Regions from separate parts of the Massilia phyllosphaerae genome, predicted to be linked through region 2. Evidence: predicted binding sites of a transcription regulator. Region 2 holds the regulator's gene; each other region holds the start of a gene.
The links. The regulator sigma-54, encoded in region 2, starts transcription at its own class of promoters, with help from an activator protein. The targets are predictions, from matches to a motif close to TGGCANGNAANCTGCTTT.
Positions count from the first base shown of each region.

Region 1: a site for sigma-54 is predicted at 2,989-3,006, ahead of U1H99_RS22170 (PEP-CTERM sorting domain-containing protein). Genes of this name have one in related genera too.
Region 3: a site for sigma-54 is predicted at 1,797-1,814, ahead of U1H99_RS12635 (PEP-CTERM sorting domain-containing protein). Genes of this name have one in related genera too.

Region 1 covers NZ_JAXSQX010000006.1:202,171-206,871, forward strand. The annotation lists gene U1H99_RS22160 (glycoside hydrolase family 31 protein) at 1-591, opposite strand, end outside; gene U1H99_RS22165 (MATE family efflux transporter) at 771-2,180, opposite strand; gene U1H99_RS22170 (PEP-CTERM sorting domain-containing protein) at 2,351-2,821, opposite strand; gene U1H99_RS22175 (DnaJ C-terminal domain-containing protein) at 3,346-4,290, shown strand; gene U1H99_RS22180 (chaperone modulator CbpM) at 4,292-4,609, shown strand; gene U1H99_RS22185 (Nramp family divalent metal transporter) at 4,684-4,701, shown strand, end outside.
Region 2 covers NZ_JAXSQX010000008.1:237,702-242,402, forward strand. The annotation lists gene U1H99_RS26180 (enoyl-CoA hydratase/isomerase family protein) at 1-396, opposite strand, end outside; gene hpf (ribosome hibernation-promoting factor, HPF/YfiA family) at 502-864, opposite strand; gene U1H99_RS26190 (RNA polymerase factor sigma-54) at 934-2,433, opposite strand; gene lptB (LPS export ABC transporter ATP-binding protein) at 2,436-3,212, opposite strand; gene lptA (lipopolysaccharide transport periplasmic protein LptA) at 3,212-3,820, opposite strand; gene lptA (lipopolysaccharide transport periplasmic protein LptA) at 3,843-4,430, opposite strand; gene lptC (LPS export ABC transporter periplasmic protein LptC) at 4,458-4,701, opposite strand, start outside.
Region 3 covers NZ_JAXSQX010000002.1:1,053,445-1,058,145, reverse strand. The annotation lists gene U1H99_RS12640 (helix-turn-helix domain-containing protein) at 1-978, opposite strand, end outside; gene U1H99_RS12635 (PEP-CTERM sorting domain-containing protein) at 1,846-2,439, shown strand; gene U1H99_RS12630 (hypothetical protein) at 2,625-2,843, opposite strand; gene U1H99_RS12625 (hypothetical protein) at 2,976-3,140, opposite strand; gene U1H99_RS12620 (hypothetical protein) at 3,663-3,944, opposite strand; gene U1H99_RS12615 (hypothetical protein) at 4,036-4,509, opposite strand; gene U1H99_RS12610 (CDP-alcohol phosphatidyltransferase family protein) at 4,670-4,701, opposite strand, start outside.

The DNA.
Region 1 (4,701 bases), on a different contig from region 2:
GGTTTCGCCGGCCGGGGCGTCGTACCAGTGCTTGCAGTCGAGGACGCGGCCGCGCAGGTCGAGGCCGGACAGCGATTCCTGGTTCTGGCCCATGCCGTAGTAATGCTCGTCGCGCGGGGCCGCGAACGAGGCGCCGACCTGGTAAGTTTTTTCGCCGTTGACCGTGTGCGGCGCCATTTCCCAGCCGGTCATGCTGAGGATTTGCTCGCCGCGCGCATTTTTCACCTGCAGCCCGACCGAGGCCAGCGCCGGCGCGAAGTATTTCTCGCCCTGGCTCGGCACGCGCGGCGCCGGGGCCGGGTTCACGTGCAGGGTCATGCCGGAGGACGCAAAAGTATCGCCGTCCGCGGCGCGGCTATGGCGGAAGGCGCCATTCTCGGCCGCTTTCGGCAGGATGCCGTAGCCGGGACCTTTCAGGACCTGGTCCTTGTCGGCGGCGATCGTCACGTGCACGATGTTGGGCCCGTAGGCTTCGACCGAGACCCAGGCGCCGTTGCGATCAAGGGTGGTCAATGGTGCGGCAAAGGCCGCGGGGGTGAAGGCCAGCGCCGATGCCAGCGCGGCCAAAGTGGTGTGGGGTGTCAGCCTCATCCCGTCTCCTGTCGGTATCGAATCGATCGGGCGACCGAGCGCACGGACGGATCGGATGGATGCCGCGTATGAAGCTAGCTGGCTGTCTCCTGGATATCGCGTTCTGTGACCGCTGGGTTCGCTTATTGTTGTGTGCGGCTATTGTGCATGTTAGCGATCACATATGCAATTAATAATTGTCAGGCGCTAACATCCGCTGCGCGCACGCGCAGGGCCGACAGCTTGTTGAGCGACCAGGCCAGCAGCACGGCCGCCACCGTCAGGCCCAGTACCAGGCCGATCCAGAAACCGGTGGCTTGCATCGGCTGGGCCGGCGACCACGGGAACCAGCTAGGGGCCAGGCCCAGGATCCAGCCGACCGGCAGCGCCACGCCCCAGAACGCGATCATCTGGATCACCATCGGCGAACGCGTGACCTGATAGCCGCGCATCGCGGAGGCGGCCGCCACCTGGGTCGAGTCGGACAACTGGAACAGCGCGGCGAACAGCAGCAGCATGGCGCAGGTGGCCTGTACCGCCGCGTCCGAGGTGTACATCGCTGCAATCTGCCAGCGGAATAGCGCGATGAAGATCGCCGACAGCACGCCGAAGGCGATGCACATGCCGGTGCCGGTCCAGGCCACGAAGCGCGCCCGCACCGCATTGCCTTCGCCCATCGCCTGGCCGACACGGGTCAGGGCGCCGATGCCGAAGCTGAGCGGCACCATGAACACCAGCGACACGAAATTCAGCGCGATCTGGTGCGCCGACACCTGCACCACGCCGAAACGCGCCACCAGCAGGCTGACGATGCCGAAGGCGCTGACTTCCGCGAAATGGGTGACGCCGATCGGCAGCCCGAGGCGCAGCATGCTGCCGATCTCGCGCCAGTTCGGGCCTTCCCAGCGCGTGAACGGGTAGGTCATGCGATAGGCGCTAGAAATTTTGATCCAGATCACCATCGCCGCCAGCATCAGCCACACGCCGCTGGCGGTCGAGACCGCGCAGCCGAGGGCGCCCAGCTTCGGCAAGCCGAACTTGCCGAACACCAGCATCCAGTTGAGCGCGATGTTGTACAGCAGCCCGCAAATGGCGATGACCATGATCGGCTTGGTCTGGTTGATGCTGGTGGTATAGCCGTACAGCGCGCGGTAGCAGGCAAAGGCCGGCATGCCGAGGCTGATGATGTGCAGGAAGATCTTGGCGCGCTCGGCCACGGCCGCTTCGAGGCCGATGTGGTCGAACAGCCGCGTGCAGGCATTCGCCGCCAGGCAGCCGACGATGCCGACGATCGCGCCCATCCACAGCGATTCGCGCACCGAATGCGAGATCTTGTCGAAGCGCCCGGCGCCCATCTCGTGCGCGACCACGGAATTCACCGCCATCATGACGCCCATCACGGTGACCAGGATGATCGACCACACCGAGGTGCCGAGCGACACCGCCGCCAGCTCGGCCGCGCTGACGTGCCCGGTCATCGCCACGTCCGCCACCCCCATGCCGACCGTGGCCAGCTGGCCGACCAGCATCGGCCACGACAGGCGCCACAAGGTCGCGATCTCGGTGCGGACGGGGGAGGAGGCGGGGGCGGCGGATACGGTGGACGTCATGGTTCGGGGCAGCTGGCGAAACCCCGGATTGTACTGACTAATTGCTAAGGCCGGGTGACGGTACCCGGCGCAATGGAAGCCGGTTAATACAGGCCGTAAAAAACGGCCGGGGCAACACCGTATCGACGGTATTGCCCCGGCCAGGTGCTACGCTTCAGGCAAGGCGCGGATCAGTGCGCCTGCTTGGCGGCGCGGCGGCGGCGGTAACCCAGCGCTGCCAGGCCGGCGCCGATCAGCAGTGCGCTTGCCGGTTCCGGCACCTCGCCGCCCGGGGTGCCCGGATCGACCGGCGGCAGCACGGTGCCGCCTTCCACGTTGAAGGTGATGGTGCCGAAGTTCCAGCGGCCGTCCGGATCGACCTGGGAGTCGTCGAAATCTTCGTAGAACTCCAGGCGCAGGATGCCGTCGGCGCCGACGTTGAAGGACAGGCCCAGGGCTGCCAGGTCGGCCGAGTCCGAATACGTCGCCGTGCCCGCAAAATCGTCACCCGTGCCCGGATTGAAGATAACGCCCTCGAAGAAGTCGGAATCGGTGAATGCCAGGCCGATTTCCGACAGCCAGCTCGGCGTGAAAGCCGTCACGTTGACAGAATAGGTAATGGCGGTGATGGTCGCATTGGCACCGACATTGTAGGTCAGCACCGTATTACCCGGATCACCAATTTCACCGACGCTCTGGACACCGGTGATATCCACGGTCAAAGGTGCGGCAAACAGCGAAGTGCATGCAAAGAACGACAGACTGGCGATTGCTTTTGCAACGGAACTCAGCTTCATCAAAACCTCCCTAGTTGTTTGAGCCCTTCGTGTATGCAAGTACCGTGCCAAAAAACCACATTAATTTAGATCATTGATTCCATTTGGAAAAGTTAATAAAGATTAACTTTAGTTATTGATGAGTGTAAAAAATATCGGCACTTTAATTCCCAAATCGGGTAAGGATTATTTTTCGTACGCATACCCCGCCTCTATTATTATTTCCCGACAACTAACATTATTAAATCAAGGAATTAAATCGGTCCTTTCATAAACTTTTTTACGATTCCCAAAGCCTTGTGCTACACCATTCTTCCGAGATCGTGTTTAGTTGAAAAGCAAGCTTGCGAACCTCATATGCCACTCCAGTGAACCATCCAACCCGATTGAATTGATCCAGGAGCAAGCTCGTGGAATACAAGGACTACTACAAAGTACTCGGCGTGGAACGCACCGCGTCCGCCGACGAGATCAAGAAGGCGTATCGCAAGCTGGTGCGGCAATACCACCCCGACGTCAGCAAGCACAAGGATGCCGACGCCAAGACCAAGGAAATCAACGAAGCCTACGACGTGCTGGGCGACGCCGAGAAGCGCGCCGCCTATGACGAACTCGGCCGTGGGTACCGGCCCGGCCAGGAATTCCGGCCGCCGCCGGACTGGGGTTCGCAATTCGATTTCAACGGCGCCGAAGGCAACGATTTCTTTGCCGACCTGTTCGCCCATGTCGGCCGCCGTGGCCGTACGGGTGGAGCCGGCATGGGCGGCATGGGTGGCGGCGGCTTCCGTATGGCCGGCGAGGACATCCATGCCGCCATTGCCATCGACCTGCGCGACGCCTACCAGGGTGCCACCCGCACGGTGACCCTGCGCGTGCCCGAACAGGATGCGTCGGGCCGTACCGTCACCCGCGACAAGACCCTCAGCATCACTATCCCGAAGGGCATCACCCCGGGCCAGCAGCTGCGCATGAAGGGGCAGGGCCATCCCGGGGTCAAAGGCGGGCCGGCCGGCGACATCTACCTCGAAGTGCAGCTGAACCCGGATGCGCGCTACCGCCTCGAAGGCACCAACGTCTACGAGAACGTGCCGGTGGCGCCGTGGGAAGCCGCCCTCGGCGCCAGTATCTCGGTGCCGACGCCGTCCGGCCCGGTCGAGGTGACGGTGCCGCCCGGTTCACAGAGCGGTCGCAAGCTGCGCCTGAAGGGCCGCGGCATCCCGGCGGCGCAGCCGGGCGACCTGTACCTGATCCTGGACGTGGTGCTGCCGCCTGCCAGCAGCGACCGTGCGCGCGAGCTGTACGAGGCGATGGCGCGCGACCTGGCCTTCAATCCCCGTGAACGCATAGGAGCATGAGATGGTGATTCAGCAAAGCCTGAGTGGCGTGCTGCTGGACGAGGTCGCCCTGACGCTCGAGGAACTGGCACGCGCCTGCGATGTGGAACCGGACTGGGTGGTGCGCCACGTGCACGCCGGCGTGCTCGGCAGCCAGGCCGAAGTGCAAGTGACTGCCCTGCGCTTCCGCAGCATCGACCTGATGCGCGCGCGCCGCTTAGTGCGCATCGAACGCGATTTCGACGCCAACGAAGACCTGGCGGCCCTGGTGGTCGACATGGCCGACGAGATCCGCCGTCTGCGTACACGCATGCAGGTGCTGGGCAATAAAACGGCTTGAAGAAGCGGGTCCGAGCGGACTCATCTAAACCAAGGGTTTGCGCTAGAATCGGTTGATCCGACTGCGCAAACCCCATGTTCAAGCTACCCACC
Region 2 (4,701 bases):
GATGCGCAGCGCGCACTCCGGGCCGCCCTGGGAAATGCCCATGCCGCCGCCCATCACCACGCCGTCCATCAGCGCAATATACGGTTTCGGATAGAAATGAATCAGGTGATTCAGCGCGTATTCTTCGGTGAAGAAATCCTCGAGCAGCGCGCTGCCGCCCTGCGGCGGAAGCTGCCCGACCTGGTGAAAGAAGCGGATGTCGCCGCCGGCGCACAGGGCTTTTTCGCTGCTGCTGCGGATGAGCACCGCCGCCACGGCAGGTTCGTCGCGCCAGGCCAGCAGCGCGTCGGTCAATGCCCGCACCATGTCGAGCGACAGCGAATTCAGGGCTTTCGGCCGGTTCAGGGTAATGATGCCGGTGCCATTGGCGATCCGGGTCTCCACGGTGTCACTCATGTTATTTTTTATGGATTTTAAAATAACATTGTAACGTGCAGAGCGCGCCAAGAAGCAAAAAGGGCGCCCCATGCGCCCTTAGTCTACGGTGCTTCAGCCGGCAGTCTATGCCGTGGCCGGAGCCTCGTCTCCTCCTTCTTCAGTCAGGCGCTTGAGCGCGGTGTGACTGTGATTTTGCAGCATCTGTTTGTATTTGACGACCTGGCGGTCGAGGCGGTCCATCAACATGTCGATCGCGGCATACAGGTCATGCGCGGCGCTCGTGATATGGAGGATCTTGCCGGCAACACGCAGGTTGATCTCGGCCTTCTGGCGTTTGTCTTTCTGGGTAAGATTGTCGATGCAGAGGATGACGTGGGAGTCGATCACTTGATCGAAATGGCGGGTAATGCGTTCCAGCTTGTTCTGCACGTATTCACGGATGGCCGGGGTGACATCGAGATGATGACCACTGATGGTGAGATTCATACACACTCCTCCTGAAAATGCGCGGCTGTCCGAACGCTGATAAAAAGTGCGCGCAGCGGACAGCTGCTGTTACAGAGATTTGCGGAGGCTGACGGGCGGGATTTTTAACGCTTCGCGATACTTTGCGACCGTACGGCGCGCAATGACCATTCCCTGTTCCCCCAGCATTTCCGCGATCTTGCTATCGGATAATGGATTCTTGGGGTCTTCGGCTCCTGTGAGTTGCACGATGAGCGCACGAATCGCCGTCGAGGAGGCTTCGCCCCCTGCTTCGGTCGCCACGTGGCTCCCAAAAAAGTACTTCAGCTCGAACATGCCGTGCGGTGTCAGCATGTATTTCTGCGTTGTTACGCGAGAGATTGTGCTCTCGTGTAGACCTAGTGTATCAGCTATCTCGCGTAAAACAAGGGGCCGCATGGCAACCGCGCCGTGCGAGAAGAAGTTGCGCTGGCGGTCGACGATGGCCTGGGCCACGCGCAGGATGGTGTCGAAACGCTGGCGCATGTTCTTGATGAGCCACTTCGCTTCCTGCAGTTGCGCGCCCAGCTGGGTCTCCGATTTGCCCTGCTTGAGCGCCTGCGCGTACAGGGTGTTGACGCGCAGGCGCGGCATCACTTCGGGGTTCAGCTGCACGCTCCAGCCGTCCTTGGCGCGGCGCACGATCACGTCCGGCACCACATAGTCCGACACGTCGGAAGCGAAGGCCGCGCCCGGGTGCGGATTGCACTGGCGGATGACGGCCTGGGCTTCGCGCAAGTCTTCGTCGTCGCAGTCGAGCGCTTTTTTCAGCTTGTTGAATTCGCGCTGCGCGAACCAGGTGAGATACTTTTCGACGATGGTCAGCGCCATGCGCCGCGTGACCAGCGGCACGCCCGGCATGCGGCGGATCTGCAGCGCCAGGCACTCGGCCGCGCTGCGCGCCCCCACGCCCGGCGGGTCCATGCTCTGCACCATCGCCAGCGCGGTGCGCAGCTCGTCGAATTCGATTTCCAGCTCTTCCGGCAGGCGCGCGTAGATGTCGTCCAGCGCTTCTTCGAGGTAGCCGTTGTCGTCGAGCGCGTCGACCACCAGCTCGACCAGCGCACAGTCGCGCGCCGCGCTGCAGGTCATGCGCACCTGTTCCATCAAGTGTTCGCGCAGGGTGACCGGGCTGGCTTCCAGCTGCGGGCGGCCATCTTCGTCGTCGCCGCCGCTGCCGCGGCCGGGCTCGCCCCAGTCGCCGCCATCGCCGTCGCCGCCGCCCCCGTCTTCTGCGCCGCCTTCCGGCGCGTCGCCTTCGCTGCCGCTGCCGCTGCCGCTGCCGTTGCCCTCTTCCCCATTCGCGGTCTGGCCTGGCGCCGGAGCCTCGCCCGGCGTGGCGGCATTGTGGTTGATGGCGCCGTCGGCCAGCAGGCGTACCGAACGGTCGAGCGGATCGTCGAGCCGCTCGAGCAGCGGGTTATCGCTCAGGACCTGCTCGATCTCCTGGTGCAGTTCGAGGGTGGACAGCTGCAGCAGCCGGATCGACTGCTGCAGCTGCGGGGTCAGTGCAAGGTGCTGTGATGTCTTGAGTTGCAGCGTCTGTTTCATGACTACATCCGGAAATGTTCACCCAGGTAGACGCGGCGGACCGATTCATTGGCGATGATATCGTCGGGGCGTCCGGATGCGAGCACCGCGCCCTGGTTGATGATGTAAGCGCGGTCGCAGATACCGAGCGTCTCGCGCACGTTGTGGTCCGTGATCAGGACGCCGATGCCGCGCTCCTTCAGGAAGCGCACGATGCGCTGGATCTCGATCACCGCGATCGGATCGACGCCGGCGAACGGTTCGTCGAGCAGCACGAAGCGCGGGTTGGTCGCCAGCGCGCGCGCGATCTCGACGCGGCGCCGCTCGCCGCCCGACAGCGACAGCGCCGGGTTCTCGCGCAGCTTCTCGATCTGCAGTTCGGCCAGCAGTTCGTTCAGGCGCTCGGTGATGCGCGCCTTGGACAAGGCCTTGCCGTTCTCGCGCTGCAGTTCCAGCACGGCGCGGATGTTTTCCTCGACCGTCAGCTTGCGGAACACCGAGGCTTCCTGCGGCAGGTAGGACAGGCCGAGCAAGGCGCGGCGGTGGATCGGCAGGCCGGTGACGTCGTTGCCGTTGATGTCGATGCTGCCGGCGTCCGAGGGCACCAGGCCGACGATCATGTAGAACGAGGTGGTCTTGCCGGCGCCGTTCGGCCCCAGCAGGCCGACCACTTCGCCGCAGGCGACCTGCAGCGAGACGTCGCGGACCACCAGGCGCTTGCCGTAGCTTTTCTGGAGGCCCTTGGCGGTAAGGGTGCTGCTGCCGGCCTGGATGGCGGTGGCTTCTGCGCGTAATTCCATTATTGCTTTCCTGAAGACGAAGACGACTCTGCCGCATTGCCCGCGGCCGGCGCCGGGGTGGTGGCCGGTGCGGCCGCGGCGCCGCGGCGCGGTGCCAGGATCAGCGTGTTGCGGCCCTGTCCCGGCGTGCTCTGGCCACCGGCGTTGCCGCCGACGTTCGCCTGTTCGGTGCGGTTGTCGTAGGAGATGAAGGCGCCGTTCACCTCGCTCGACAGGCGGCCGTTCTCGAGCTGGCGGACGGTGGCGTCAGAAAACAGCTTCACGAGTTCGGTGCGCTCGTCGTATTCGATGCGCTGGGCCTGGCCCTCGACCCACAGGTTGGGGCCGCCGTCGCGCTTCTGGCGGAAGCTGGCGACCTTGCCCGGCGCCGCCGTCAGGGTCAGGACCATGTAGCCTTCGGGCGATTCCTTGAGCACCGCCTTGTCCGACTTGACCGTCAGGGTGCCGCGCGTGAGCACCACCCGGCCGGTCAGGGTGCGGATCTGGGTGACTTCGTCGATGTGGGCCTGGTCGAACTCGATGGCGGCCTGCTTTTGCGCATCCGCGCGCTCGGCCGCGGCGTTCAGGGCCGCCAGCGACAGCGCGACGACGGCGATTGTTTTTTTCATTGGATGCAGATCCTTGTAGATATCAGCGTGCCGCGGCCGGCGCCGGCGCGGCCGCGGCGGTGGCCGCGGTCTTGCGCAGCGGCTGGTAGATCATGGTGCCGCGGCCCTTGCCCGGCACGCTGGCGCCGGTGGGGTCGTTGTACCCGACCAGCAGTTCCTTGCGGCTGTCGTAGGCGATGTATTCGCTGTCCATTTCCTGGGTCACCGTCGGGCCTTCGCTCTGTTTGATGACGGCCTTCGAGAACAGTTTTACCAGTTCGGCGCGGTCGTCGTATTCGATGCGCTCGGCGCGTCCTTCGAACCACTGGTCGGGACCGCGGTCGCTCTTCTGGCGGAAGCTCACGAACTTGCCCGGCGCCGCGGTCAGGGTCAGGTAACTGTAGCCGTCGGGCGTTTCGGTGGCCACCGCCTTGTCGGCCATGACCGTGAGCGTGCCGCGGGTCAGCACCACGCCGCCGGTGAAGGTGCGGGTCTGGGTGGCCTCGTCGATGTGGGCATCGGCGAACTTGATGGAAGTCGGCTTGAGCGAATCCGCCCGTTCCGCCGATGCCTGCAGGCTGGCCAGGGCCAGGGGCAGGAACAGTGCTGCGGTGGCAAAGATCTTGTTCATTGGATGCTGTTCCTCATTGCGTGCATATCAGCGTGCGCTGCGTGGCGGGAAGACGATCTTCCCGCGCCCGCCCAGCTCCACCTGTTGCGTGGCGTTGTTGGCGACCATGCCGACGCCGTGCGCGGTCGCCGTGCCCACCTTCATTTCGATCGCCCGGTCGGTCTTCGCGATGTCCTCGTCGGGCAGGAAGGTCAGCGCCTCGGTGCGCACCCGCAGCGGCCGGGCGTTGGCGGCGCCGGGCCGCTGGATGTCGACGTCGCCGCTCAGGTCG
Region 3 (4,701 bases), on a different contig from region 2:
TGCAAAATTCTTCTTGACGCTCTCCGGCATATCGCCGATGCCGCCATCTACCACCATGCGACGAAGCGGCTTTCCGTGGTTGCGGTCGTGCTCATCAACGACCAGCCGCAAGCGTCCATAGTCGGCTGGTGCCGTCCTGCCGGTGAAATCTGTTACGACGTCCGCATTCGCGAAAGCATGGGAATTGAGGCTCAGTTCCAGAAAAAACTCATCGCGCCACGAGGGGGCGGTCCAGCGCAAACCTGTAGCATCCGGTTGACAGCGTGTAAAATCGACAAGCATCCGGTCGCGTGTTCGTGGCCGACAGATTTCGATACGGACCCATGGTCTGTCGTACCACATGCGTACAGTGCTGTCGTTTCTGTGACTGCTCAGATAGGCCTGCATGACTTCACCGACCCGGTAGTTCAGGGAAGACACGCCGTCGACCACCTCGGAACAATTCATGATGCGAGACTTCACCGACAGGAACCAAAAGCCTCTGACATTTGCCGGTGCCAGGAGATCGCTTTCGGACAGATGGGTCAGGTTGACTAGGTCGGCAACCGTGGTCGGGTTTCTGACAAGTTGTACCTGCTCGATATGTTCTGCAATGTCCTCGGCAAGGTATTGTAGAGCGTTTACCTCATTGTCCTTGGCATGACGGGCCAACAGCTCGCGTAGGGCAAGGTTCTCTCCAGTGTCCAATTGCTGCGCCAAGAGGGCTTGCATGTGCATCAGGTAGGCATTCGGATCCGGCTGTTCGAGGCCTTGCAACAGCGGAACGGACACGCCAAGAACCTTTGCAAGTGCTGTCGCATAGCTGATGCTAATCTGTCCAGTTTCTTCAATACGTTGATAGTCGCGGACAAGAGACTCGGTCTCGGGCTTGTCCAACTGTTGAGCGATCTTCAAGGCAAGCGCCGCCTGGGTTAGTCCCTTTTCCTCGCGCAGGGCGCGGAGCCGGGTGTGATCGATTGCGAATGATGGTCGTCCCATTTTGTTCCCCGTTCAGTAAGTGGGAACATAATCTGCGAAAGCGTTTATGTCGTCTAGCGGCATAAACACGTCATAAACCGGCGAGCTAGGTTTGGGCCCAAGGTCATTGCTCGCCAATCCATGATCGTCGCCCGTAGATTCCTGTCAGCGGGCTAATTTGGAACTTCGTGAAGTGCCACTTTTGTCTACACCGTGTAGGCGCTGATGTACACCGGCAGGCTTTGTCAGCCGTTCAATGGTAGATCGCCAAATGCGACCCGGAGGCGCCTTGGAAGGATGCGAACCAAGTAGTCACGAGTGAAACCGGGTAGTGGAGTCGCGCGATCGTGCAAATGTGGTCGGCTGCCTTTGGGGGATTTGCAATGGGTCGGAAGATAAGCTGCTACAAACGACCAAAGGTCATCGGGGAGAGATGCCTGGACCATGGCATCAGTCCGTTCGGGAACACCGAGGTCGAACTAGCTGCCAACTATGCCTGTGTACTTCCGCTTTCGACCCAAAGCGGACTTTGCGTTCGCCTAAATTGCACGACATGGTCTTCAACAGGCAATGTGATTACAGTAAATTCGAAAGGTCTAGTCGATTGCTTGCGGTGATTAGTCTGTTGCCTCGCAACTGCGTGAAGTTGATGCACGTGCAGCAGACTGTCTCATGTTTCCCGCTTTCTCACTTGTCTTAATGGACTTGAAGATCCGGTGCTGCGTTCGCAGCGTGATATGCAAGGTGGATAAAAAGCATTGTCGAATTTCTTTACATTTGAGATACCGAAATAGCCCTTAAAAATCTTAAGTTGATGAATATCAACGATTATTTATTTACGGCACACTAATTGCTTATGTACTTCAGCATAATTAACTAAGGATCGTCATGAAAAACCTCTTCGCTACCGCCGCTATTGTCCTGGCAAACACGCTCGCGCTCTCCCACGCCCATGCGACTCCGTTCACGAACGGCAATTTTGAGAACGGCACTACCGGCTGGACGTACAGCGGCAACGTCAGCACCGCCGCCCCAGTCTACTTCGGCGCAGGTTCGGTGGCCAAAGATGGTAAGACGATGATCACCTTTAATAGCGGCGACTCGCCTGCCAATGGTTGGCTGATGCAGACCTTCGATACGGTCGCCGGCGCTACCTACCTCGTTAGTTTCGGTTACGGCATGGCCGGTGGCAACGGCAGCCAGGAACTGGATGCGTTTGCGCTAAACGCCAGCGGTGCAAGCTTAAGTACTCTGGCGGCGGTGTCGAACCACAAGGGTGACCTCGACACCTTCACGTTCATGTTCAAGGCCGACAGTACACAAGCAACGCTTAAGTTCATGGACAACACCCGTAACAGTACGGTCTCGCTGGACGGTGTGCTCGACAATGTCAGCGTTACCAACGTTCCGGAGCCTGCTTCCCTGGCCCTGGTTGGTCTCGGCCTGCTGGGTCTCGGTTTCGTAGCGCGCCGCCGTTCGTAAAGCGGTTTGGCGATTGCAAGGACTGGTGCGCCAGTCCTTATGCCTCACGTACGTGCATGGGCTGTTATTCGCATTTGATTTATTCAACAAGTGATGATGTGTCGATGCTTCATCCACTTCTACCGGTTGCGGATCCATGGGTATGTCTGCAGCCGACCCGAAGCGGACGTAACGAAACTGCTAGATCAGCGCTTGAACGGATCGATCCAGCCGGGCCGAAGTCCTGCCTCGTATTCTTTGCGCACGTAGGCGAGCGATTCTTCACATCCCATTTCTGGCTCGATAGCGCCTACGCAGCCCCAGCAATCTCCACCACAATTGCCTGAAAGCGGATCTGCCGGACTGTCGAGTAAACGTCCGCAGATCAGGCAGTATTCCTGCTTTTTGCTGTTCGTCATAATCATCGCGATTCCTAAACGCACTGTCTTGGCTGATCTCGGCCGGTCAAGCAAGCATAGCAGGTTGCCAAAGCGGAACAGTCACCAACGGTCACGACCGGCCCGAAACGACCCATTGCAGACGTCTAGGCCGCAGGTTTAAGAGCGCGCTTTTTCGAGCGATTCCTGCAACTTCACAATCAGGACTTCGACTTCGCTTTCGGAAAGATCTAATGGATCTCCATGCGAACCGACGGCGATAACGCACACTGCAGAGCCGTCGTGCCAGACGTCCAGACGGTCCTGCTCAAAGAGTTGGGGCATTGCACAATCCTTGTATACGTTTTTGGGCCGCTCTTGGTCGCTTGCACGCCTTGTGCTACGGCTGCTTCCGACCCAAACCGGACCTTGCAGATGGCTGAACTCGCGCTTTAAAAGTGTTGGATAACAAAGATCAGCAGGGCTGCGCCGGTGACAGTGAGCGCATATCCATTGAGGCGCACAGTCTTTTTTTTGCCCGGTTACTCTTGTATAGAAAAGCGTATAAATCCACCTTGTCATACCAAGGGTGACGACGGCGAAGATGGACCCACCATGTCGGTTGAAACGCCTTCCATAAGCCAACAAACAGTGCCATCACACCGATGAACGTTAGCCAGAATTGATCTCTCATCCCAAACCTTTACACGAGACAGCACTTGGTAGCGGGCGACCGCTCTTGGCCGACCTCGGCCGTTCAGCTCAGCATAGCAGGTTGCCGAAGCAGAAAAGTCACGAACGGTCACGAGCGGCAGCACCCGACCCAAAGCAGCCGTTCAAAACTCAGCCATTTAAGTGACCGCAGAACTACGCATTATCCTTCGGTCCCGTGCTCCACAAGTCGGCGAGACGTCTACCATCAGAGGTACCCAGGATGCCATCGATTGCCGCCACCTTCTTTAGGGCAAAACCAAGATCGAAGCCAGTCCCTGCTGCTAATGCCGAGGCTTCGTTGTGCAAGGCATAGGCAAGATGTGCCGCGAATCGTACATCGGTAGGAGCTTCACTCTCGCTTCCGACATATGAGGCCAGGAGCGAATGAATTTCATACATGGCATTGGCGATAAGTCTCGTTTCTGCTTCATCCATACTTCCGTCTGTCCGTCTAAATGTTATGTCCGCTGTTGGCCGATAGTAGGCATATCGTAATGTCCGCATCCTGAGCAGGCGTGCGATTTTGCTAGTTGCGTTTTCGGTTTAGTTCAATGTCCCATTTCTGAAGACGCTTATTTGCGTAGGCTGCCTTAAACGAGTTCTGAGATTTAGCAATGCGCTGTAATGCATCTTTGGCGCTCGTACCGCCAATATCAGCAAGTGCCCACGTCGCTTTACGCGCAAGCCCAAAGTACTCATCGTAGTTTAGGTATGCAAAATCAGCGTATGCGACCTCTTCAATAGCTCCTACTGCTGAGACGTCCCCTACCTTTTGAAGCGCGCTCACAACGTCTTCATGGCATGTATGCCATCTTGCCCGGCATAGGTCTATGAGGACTGGGAGACTAACTTCCACTAATCCATCATTGAAGGCGTATGCCAATGCAACCTCTAGTGCCTTCGAATCCTGTTTTTTGAAAGCGATTTCAAGGTCGTTAAGGGGCATCTCATCCTTGCGACCTTCTGCTCTCATTGCTCGGCCCAGTTGCGGTTTCGCCATGACGCTACGGTTCCGCACCTTATCCGTCAGCCTGCCGAGTAACCACTTTAGAAAACTCATCAGTACCTCTCAGGCAGTACGTCCATGCTTCGCCAACACTACGCTGTCATCGTCCGCTTCTGACCGGATGCAGACATTCCACAAACATCGATACCTGTTACTAAGTTTTGCCGGCACGTATGGCAATCGCAT